One region of the Fictibacillus marinisediminis genome, then DNA from elsewhere that is predicted to be linked to it. Evidence: riboswitches for the same ligand, from Rfam matches in the RefSeq annotation. Region 1 holds a riboswitch; each other region holds the start of a gene.

The links. Region 1 has a riboswitch for S-adenosylmethionine ahead of LCY76_RS17450 (methionine ABC transporter ATP-binding protein). Riboswitches for the same ligand answer to the same signal wherever they lie in the genome.
Region 2: linked by a shared signal. The riboswitch ahead of LCY76_RS19385 (alpha/beta hydrolase family protein) and the one ahead of LCY76_RS17450 (methionine ABC transporter ATP-binding protein) in region 1 are both predicted to bind S-adenosylmethionine.
Region 3: linked by a shared signal. The riboswitch ahead of LCY76_RS06200 (DUF2325 domain-containing protein) and the one ahead of LCY76_RS17450 (methionine ABC transporter ATP-binding protein) in region 1 are both predicted to bind S-adenosylmethionine.

What each region holds. Positions count from the first base shown of each region.
Region 1 covers NZ_JAIWJX010000002.1:3,262,532-3,265,808, forward strand. The annotation lists gene LCY76_RS17445 (methionine ABC transporter permease) at 1-114, opposite strand, end outside; gene LCY76_RS17450 (methionine ABC transporter ATP-binding protein) at 107-1,132, opposite strand; SAM riboswitch class I at 1,221-1,334, opposite strand; gene LCY76_RS17455 (hypothetical protein) at 1,456-1,758, opposite strand; gene LCY76_RS17460 (anti-sigma factor domain-containing protein) at 1,862-3,151, opposite strand.
Region 2 covers NZ_JAIWJX010000002.1:3,658,402-3,661,678, forward strand. The annotation lists gene LCY76_RS19380 (bile acid:sodium symporter family protein) at 1-795, opposite strand, end outside; SAM riboswitch class I at 1,084-1,190, shown strand; gene LCY76_RS19385 (alpha/beta hydrolase family protein) at 1,333-2,145, shown strand; gene LCY76_RS19390 (hypothetical protein) at 2,114-2,374, opposite strand; gene LCY76_RS19395 (thermonuclease family protein) at 2,647-3,277, shown strand, end outside.
Region 3 covers NZ_JAIWJX010000002.1:1,120,198-1,123,474, reverse strand. The annotation lists gene LCY76_RS06210 (S66 peptidase family protein) at 1-644, opposite strand, end outside; gene LCY76_RS06205 (hypothetical protein) at 848-1,018, shown strand; gene LCY76_RS06200 (DUF2325 domain-containing protein) at 1,048-1,374, opposite strand; SAM riboswitch class I at 1,601-1,704, opposite strand; gene LCY76_RS06195 (ABC transporter ATP-binding protein) at 1,764-2,729, opposite strand; gene LCY76_RS06190 (ABC transporter ATP-binding protein) at 2,726-3,277, opposite strand, start outside.

The DNA of each region.
Region 1 (3,277 bases):
TAAAAGAAGACCTAAAATAAAAGTGGCAAGAACCGCAACAGCTGTCATGTACAGTGTTTGTCCGGTGGCACCCCACATTCCACTCCATTCCACATTCGGAAAAAGACTATTCATATGAGATCACCTCCACTTCTACTTTCTGCCCATTCATATAGGCTACCGCTTTTTGAATTTCGGTATCTGTTCCTTCCAGCTGGATGAACAACGTTCCATATGGCCCGTTTTGTGTTTGCGATACCTTACCCTGCAGGATATTCACCTGAACGTCAAATTTACGGATCACATCTGTAATAACGGGCTGTTCTGCACTTCCTCCAACAAAGGTGAGCTGTACAATTTGGCTCTGAGGTTTTTCAGATGCCAGCTGCTTGATCATGTCTGTCGTTTCTTCAGGCTCTGTTACTTGCTTAACAAAATCTTTTGTAATGGACTCTTTAGGATGCCTGAATACTTCCAAAACCGGCCCTTGTTCCACTATTTTACCTGCTTCCATAACAGCGACCCGATGGCAGATCTTTCGGATGACATGCATCTCATGTGTGATAAGAACAATGGTCAAGCCGAGCTTTTGATTGATCTCAACTAATAAATTAAGGATGCTGTCTGTTGTTTTCGGATCAAGGGCTGAAGTCGCCTCGTCACAAAGAAGAACTTTAGGGTTATTGGCCAGTGCACGTGCGATCCCGACTCTTTGCTTCTGTCCTCCACTCAATTGGGAAGGATACGATTCTCCACGGCCCTCTAGTCCAACAAGTTTAATCAGTTCATCCACCCGCTTCAGGCGCTCTGCTTTCGGCACACCTGCAATCTCAAGTGGAAATGCAATGTTTTCCCTTACTGTTCTGGACCAAAGCAGATTGAAATGCTGAAATATCATGCTGATTTCCTGCCGGGCTTTTCGAAGCTCGTTGTTACTAAGTTTGGAAAGATTTTTTCCCGCAACGTTTACATCTCCGCTCGTTGGTCTTTCCAGCATGTTCAGCATTCGGATGAGTGTACTTTTACCTGCACCACTGTATCCAATAATCCCGAAAATTTCTCCTTGATCTATAGAAAGATCGACATGGTCAACTGCGTTTACAGCTCCGTCTTTCGTCTGAAAAATCTTTTTTACTGCGTCTAATGTTATCAAGAGACCGGATCCCTCACTTTCTGAAAAATAAAAAATGCCCTTCTGCCAGGTCATGAGCAGAAGGGCATAAAAATTTATATGCACCGTCATCTCATCTCCCAAAGCAGTTTGCTTTGCAGGATTTGGCACCTTTTCAAGCAGGAAGCTGCTTAACGGTTGCCGGGTTTCATAGGGCCAGTCCCTCCACCACTCGCGATAAGAACGAATTTGTTATTCGTTATTTAGTTAGCATTTCTTAGCACGTTTCGAATTTTAACATCACCTTTATGGAGTGTCAATCCATAACTCCTGTTTTTTAGATAGAAGGACCCGATTCTTTTGGCTTAGGACTCCAATTTGCATAAAAACAGAAGAGATTCTAACTTCAGCTGTTCTCTGTATGTTCCCGTAAAAGTTACTCTTTTTAGCCTGATTAAATCGCTCAGACGCTGCTGGCCACCAAACACCTCATGCAAATCATCCATCCTGCCTGTAAGCATGGTCATCCGCTCTGAACCGTTGTACTTATTTACGAAGGAAAAACATAATCGTTCTCCATCAGCCGTCACACTGGGAGTCTCCGTCCCTATCAGCGGCTGAAGGAAGGCCGTTTTTTGAACCTGTTCCTGCCAATGAACCCAATCCATAAACATCCCCCTTTTAAAAAACGTGTATAGCTTAATGTTCGGGAGATGGTTGGTGTCTTCCTTGATTTTTCCTTCGACAGTTTATTAAACGCTGTGTCGACTTTTAGCCAGCCTTTTTATGTATTTCTTTATTCATTGGCGGCTTTTTAAGATTTTTCTTCTGTTCTTTTTTCCAGTACTTTTTTTCAGACCGATGAACGGGAGAATTTTTCTGCTCTCTTTTTTCAAGCTTTTTTCCCTTATCCCATTTTTGGTTTTTTTGTTTATTCGTTTCATGAACAGCAGGATGCTGTTTCGGAGCAGTATTCAAATTAGTATTTTTCTTTGCTTGCTTGTTGTACATCGGCCCTTCGTGATGTTGCTTTGAAGGATGTGGTTTTACTTTTTTTGATTCATTTTTTTCTTTATGTTCAGCTTTAAGGCTGCTTTTTCGACCTTCGTGCCTTTTGGTTTTTGGGACAGCACGTTTATTGTTTGGTTCTAGCTTGGGTTCTATCTTTTCTTCTTTGACTTCTTTTTTCGCATGTCCTTTTGGAGAAGAACTATGCAGGGAACTCGTCTTAATCTTTATGGTTTCAAGAGTTCTATGATTGCGAAGAATTTTTTCTGAATGGTTTTTTGTATGGCCGGATTCTTCTGGCTCTTCATGTACAGGTTTTATTTTTCTCTTTAGCTCGGTATAAGACATGTTCTTCACTTCATTAAGAGAAATGTTCTTATCTTTTCGTTTAGCATCCAAGTACATCATGTATTTTCCAGATGATACGCCATTCTTTTTTGCAACATTCCGTTTATTTGTATTAATATTCTTTACTGTGATGGCGGCTTTCGAATTATAGATGGATGCATTCCTTTTAATGGAAGATACAGTCTCATCCAATGCAGACAGAAGCTTGTCATTATTTTGGTTTACGATGGTTGTTCCGATCATGACATCCGGGTTTTTCTTCAGATATCCTTTGTTGTCATAAGCGTTCAGCAAAGCTGAAGCAAAGTGGGAAAGGCTTATGTTTTTCTTTTGTTTTAATGATTGGAGAATTTCCCGTCCCTCAGCGTTATATGCTTTTACTTTAATGACTTGCAAGTCTTTGTTAACTCCTGCTTCGAGGCTGGGATTTACGTCAAAACTCACATAAGCCGCAACAGTATTGTCGTTGCGGCCCAGTGGATTTACTCCTGAAAATAAAACAAGTATAAGCAATGCTGCTATTGTAAGTGAAAGAGAAGGAAATATAAATCGGCGCGTTCCGCATTTTGAAAAACTCGAAACGCTGTATTCCATACCTACCACCGGATGCTTTCCGCGTGGCACCTTAACGGTGATGAAACAACCGTCTTTCGTTAATAGGACGGCTTTCCCTTTATTAACTTCCATTAAAATTCCATTCTTCATCCCACATATCCCTCCTGCTAGGCGAAGGATCTGCTTCGTATCATAACCATCATGGGTTTTGCTGCTCTTTTGCATTGCTTATTTATTATGATTTCCCCACGAGTAATTACAACCGTTTAACTTCCC
Region 2 (3,277 bases), 400 kb from region 1:
GCCTCCACTGAAGACGAGAGCTACAACCGTTTCTCTCTCCCATCCAAAAAGCATGCCGGTCAGCCAGCATATTAAGTAACCGCTGGCCGCGATCAACAGGACGAACAAACCAATCAATAAAAGTTTCCCGTTCACATGAACCAAATACGGGGTGGCAACCGAAGCATTGATGGCGACCACAGCACTCATGCAAATTTTAGAAACAGGAGAGATTCTTTTCCCGAGCGTGTTCTTTATTTCTCCCTTCGTCCAATGATTGAGCAGCATGCCAATGACAGATGGGATCACGATCATAATCAACAGGTCCTTCACCATGGACCATTCATTAATGGAGACGGTTTCTCCGACAAACAGGGATAGGCTGTAAGGTACGACGATCGGCGATAATAGCGTATCAATCAATATAATGGAAAGCGCGAGGGTGCTGTTCCCCCGATAAATGGATACCCAGATGCTGCTCGTCACGCCGCACGGTATGACCATTGCCAATACGAGTCCGGTTATGGTTGGGGAATCCGAGGAAAACGCAATGTGCCCGACTCCCCACGCCCATATCGGCATTATGATATGCAGGATGATGAGTGCTGTCAGGATGGGCACAGGCCGGGACAGTGTATTGCGCAGATGGGTAAAATTAGACCCTAAACTACCTGAAAACGTCATGAATGCAAAAATCCAAGGAACTAAAAAAAGCAAACCCTTTAGTTCGCTCGTAAGCAAAATTCCAAGGATCACGCTTGCGGGTGTAATAAATGGCATAAATCTTTCCAGCTGGTGGTTTAACTTTTCTAACACGATTAGCCTTCTTCCGTCTGAGTCTATTACTCTAATAGTATATTAATTTATAGTATAAAATATTTAAGTTTGCGGTGCCAGGCACCGCAATTACATACTTGTGTAATTCAGGTGCCTGGCACCATATATGGCACCCTATAAAAACAGGCGCAGGCTATTGTATATTTTTGAATCCCTCTCCCCGCCAGGTGCATAGGATGTATGCATACACTTTTGAGATAGCTGTCCAAATCAGATTATTTAATTGACAAACTTTTAATTCTATTTTACATTAAATGAAATTAAATATTCTTATCCAGAGAGGTGGAGGGAATTGACCCTGAGAAACCTCGGCAACAGACTCCTATATGAGCACTGTGCCAATTTCAACAAGCTTTTTGCTTGGAAGATAAGAATTGTGTTGATCATTCTTCGGTCTCTTCAACCCTTTCTTATGTTTCCATAAACATAGGAAGGGGTTTTTTATTGAATCAATTCCGACTAAAAAGATATGAATAGTTATTTTAAATGATAAACGTTAAATAAGGAGTTGGTGATATGGAAAAACACGATTGTATACACTGGGAGGGAAAAAGGCTTACCTCAACCGTGCATTATCCGGAATCCGTACTGAGCAAAAGTAAGAAATTCCCTGCCGTTATTATTTGCCATGGATTTACAAGCAACCGGATCGGTGTGGACCGCTTGTTTGTTAAAACCGCACAGCAGCTTTCTTCGAACGGATTTGTTGTGGTTCGGTTTGATTATTCGGGCTGCGGGGAGAGCGAGGGGAATTATGGGGAAAACAGCTTTGAAGACCTAATCGACCAAACATATGCTGCCGTTAGCTTTGCCTTGGAGCTTCCTAACGTTGATTCCGACCAGATTACCCTGCTGGGCCATAGCCTTGGAGGAGCAGTCGCTGTGCATTCTGCGGCACGTGACGAAAGGGTTAAACAGTTAATCCTCTGGTCTGCGGTGGGACGGCCGTTTGATGACATTGTTAATATCGTGGGTGAAGAAGAATATAGCCATCTATTCATTAAAGGATTCGTGGATCATTTAGGTTATTCCCTGACCACAAAATTTCTGCAGTCTCTCAAGAATTCCAATCCTTTAGACCAGCTATCCCAGTTTTCGGGTGATGTGCTGCTCCTTCACGGTACGGACGACAAAGAAATTCCAGCCCATTATTGCGGTGAATTCTTTGAGAACACACAAAAAAGACCCTGTGGAAAAAGCAAGATTCGGCTTATTAAAGGCGCCAACCACACCTTCTCATCCATCATGCACTTCAATGAACTGATCACTGTAACCTCCAATTGGCTCATAAATGATTCTAATTTGATGGTGCCAGGCACCGGCTTTTGACACTTGTGTAAAAGCGGTGCCTGGCACCTGAAGTACAGCGATGGTAAACCGATCCCGGATCTCCTTTAACAAAGCCAGTATTGATAGCGATGGTGTTCCAATGAAAACTGACCGGGTTGTTCGCATTTACCGAAAATCTGTCCAGATACAACGTTTTTTGTGTGAGAGGCGCTAACACATACACTAAACTTTCCAACAACAGGATGACTGCCGCAACTAATTTTTTCACTTCTTCATCTTCCTTTTTAAAAATCTGCACCTTCGTGATCTTTAAGCTGCTTCAGAATCACTTTCCACTCTGAAAGATACAGCAAATGTGCTCGGTCTTTTTTGATCTTTCAATTAAGAAAGCCGCATAAAACTTGCTCACATTGTCCCCTTCTGCATTCCATATCGTAGTATAATAGCTTTTGTATTTTTATTATGGACGCGTCGCCGTAAACTTCATTACCCTTACCATACAACCAACTTGAACGCTCTAAAAATTAAGGGGAGATCAACTTGAGAGAAAAACGCAGAAAAAGTCTGACTAGCCTGATTGTATTGCTGTTAACGGCTTTGCTCATCACAGGGTGTGCACAGGCACCTAGCACAGGCCAAACAAGCACGGATCCCGGACAAAAAACGGATTCACCTGCTGCAAAACAAGAAGATTCATCTTCAAATGATGTCAAAATCACTCCATCCAGAGATCAGACATCTGCCGTTAAAGGCATGCCGGCTACTGTTACGTATGTGGTCGATGGGGATACACTGGATGTGAAATTTAAGAACGGAAAAACGGAGCGAATCCGCATGCTCCTTATCGACACACCCGAGACAAAACATCCGAGGCTCGGTGTTCAGCCGTTCGGGCCGGAAAGCTCCAAATTTACAAAAACCCAGTTAACGGGCAAAAAAGTCGGTGTCGAGCTGGATGTGTCCGAACGCGATAAATACGGCAGGCTGCTCGCGTACATATGGATCGGAAAGCAAAACTTTAACCAACTGCTTCTGGAAAAAGGCCTTGCCCGTGTGGCCTATGTGTATCCGCCTAACACCAAATACGTCGATCAGTTCCGCGCCACACAAGAAAAAGCTCAAAAAGCAGGTGTTGGCATTTGGTCGATTGAAAACTATGCCCAGCAGGATG
Region 3 (3,277 bases), 2.1 Mb from region 1:
ATCGGTTCATGGGTCTCCTCTATCACTAAAATTTTTCCTGCTGTATCAATCTCAAACGGAGTTCCAAGTGAATCCACAAGCGAGGTCAAATTGCCGCCAACAACTTCTCCCGTTATATTTCCTTGTATTCTGCTAATTTGAGGAATACCCGGCGGATTAACAATTTGCCGGGGTGACTGAACAGTGGAAGTTGCCTGGAAAAACTGTTGGTAGTTATAAGCCGGTGTATTTGCATTAAAGTCCAGCAGGAGAAGGCTCTGAAAGGTGATTAAATCGGTATATTGGTACAGTACATTCAGCAGGATTGTAATATCGCTGTATCCTGATACGATTTTTGGATTCTGCCGGATGACATCAAAATCCAGATACGGCAGAATTCCCTCTACTCCTACTCCCCCTCTTGTCGGCAAAATCATTTTCACCTTATTATTCCTAAACATCGCCATTAAATCAGCTGCCCGCTGTTCATCCGTTCCGGCCAAAAAACCAGTATTCGTGTAAACATTTTTCCCGAGGACAATATTGAATCCGAAATTTCGCAGCGTGGTTAATCCTTCATTAATTATTTGGGCCTCCAGAGGGCTTCCGAGTGTCACGATCCCGATGGTGTCCCCTCTCTGCAGTATCGGTGGTTTAACAGCCATACCTTCATCCCTCCATCAGCACGGTTTCCCATCGAGATTCCATCGATTATGTATATTAGAGTGATGATTTTCCTATAACTATATTTTTTCAATTCCTCCAATCAAAATACTAAAAAGGGAACGAAACGGGTATGTAGAAGTATATAGATATACCATCGTGCCATTCATGCAATCTCAAATGAAAAGGAGAAAGGGGAATTTTCATGAAAGAATACAAGGTTATTGAATCCAGCGGGCGGTTTACTTTCAGCCTGGAAACGTTAAGAGACTCAAATACTCCATTGTCCAGAGAGGAAGCCGAACAGATTAAAGAAAGACTGGAAGAGTGCGTTCCCTTTCAGCTTGAAGTTGTAAAAATTGATTCAACGGAATGAAAACCTGCCCTGTGAGGCAGGTTTTCTTATTACCCATTAACGGCTATTTTCTTCCGTTTTGTGCGATTGCTTAAAAGCTCTGATTTTTCAAGTACAGCATAGATCGAGCACCAGGACCGCTTGGAAAAATAGATGGGAATGCTCTGTTTGTTCGCCTTTTTCTTAATCGCTGCTGAAAACTCATGGTTTATAAAATCGGTCAGGACCAGAACCAAGTTCACATGACTAGGAATCTCCTTTTGAGACATTCTAGCTTTTCTTCCGCTTACATGAATGATCTCCCTTATCCCTTGATGCTCCAGTTTCTTCGTAATTTTCCCAAGATGATCTCCACCAACAATTAATAACGACGACATACCAGCATCTCCTTCCCTCTCTCTTATTTCAACTATTTCTTCTTGCTCGAACTGAATAAAAAAACCAAAGGCAAACATCCCAAAAAGAGAGTTGCCTTTGGTTTTCCAATCAGCAGCAAAAAATATACAAATATTCCTATGGATTTACTCTGTTTTATACCGTAATAAAAACCTCTTCCTACTACGATCACGTAATAAGAAGAGGTTAGACATAACCAAATTACCCTTCTTATTGTCCAAGCCAAAGCTTGTTGGAATTGGCACAGTTCCCTCTGCGGGACCGCTGCCGAGGCTTCAAAGGGCCAATCCCTCCACCTCTCTTAATAAGATAGAAAATTTTAAATTATTAAAAATAATATAATGGAATAAGCCTGGTAAGTCAACAGTTTTTAAGCATAATGACAGGCCGTAAAATGTCCGTTCCCCATATCCCTGAATTCGGGTTTTTTTTCCGCACAAAGCTCTGTTGCCAGCGGACACCGTGTACGAAACTTGCAGCCTGACGGCGGATTAACAGGACTCGGAATATCTCCTTTTAAAATAATTCTTTCCCTCTTGATCCGTGGATCGGGAATTGGGACAGCAGACAAGAGCGCTTTCGTATAGGGATGCAGCGGATTATCAAACAGCTCTTCTTTCGTTGCCATCTCCACAATATTGCCAAGGTACATGATCGCAATCTTTGTACAAAGATGCTCCACGACACTCAAATCATGTGAAATAAACAAATAGGAAAGACCTTTTTTCTTCCTCAGATCACTGAAAAGATTAATTATCTGTGCCTGAATGGAAACGTCCAGAGCAGCGACCGGTTCATCCATGACAAGAAACTCGGGATTGAGTGCCATCGCCCTGGCAATGACGATTCTTTGCCGCTGGCCGCCAGAGAATTCATGAGGATAACGATCCACATGAAAGGGTGAAAGACCGCATGTTTCCATTACTTGAAGCACCTTTGCTCTAACATCCTTACTGGAAGCAAGACCGTGCTGAACCATGGCTTCCCCAATGGCATCTCCCACCCGGATCCTGGGGTTTAATGAGCTGAAAGGGTCCTGAAAGACGAGTTGGGTCTGCACACGCAAACTCCTTAGTTCCTTTTTCTTTAGTGAGTAAACATCTTTCCCTTTGAAACGAACTTCCCCTTCGGTTTTCTCATGCAGCCTTAGAATGGTCTTTCCAATCGTGGATTTCCCGCTGCCGGACTCTCCGACGAGACCAAATACGTCTCCTTTTTCAATCGTAAATGAAACACCATCGACCGCCTTGACCGATTCACTCTTTTTTCCAAATAGGCCGTTAGAGCTTGAGTAGTATTTTTTTAAATCTTTTACTTCTAACAATGCTTCACTCATCGTACGGCCTCTCTTTCATAAAGGTAGCAGCTGACACTATGGTACTCAGAGGTTTTTTCAAGCTCTGGATGCTTCGTCCGGCAAATGTCCATGCAATGCTCGCACCGGTCAGCAAAATAACACGAGTCATACAGTTCAGCAAGGTTTGGAACCTGGCCGGCTATCGTGTAAAGCTCCTCTTTTCGCTCTCCAATCACCGGTTTGGCTTTCAGGAGACCCTTCGTGTAAGGATGCTGTGGATTCGTAAACATTTCCAGGACAGGGCCCTGCTCCACAATCTTGCCTGCGTACATAACGACAACATAATCAGCCATCTCGGCAACAACTCCAAGGTCATGGGTAATCAGTAGAATGGATGTTTTAAACTGCTCTTTAATATCCCGTAAAATATCCAGTATCTGAGCTTGAATCGTTACATCCAGGGCAGTCGTAGGCTCATCGGCGATGATGAGCTTCGGATTGCAGCTGATCGCGATGCCGATCATGATCCGCTGCAGCATACCCCCGCTCAGTTCGTGCGGATACATGTTAATGATTTTCTCAGCATT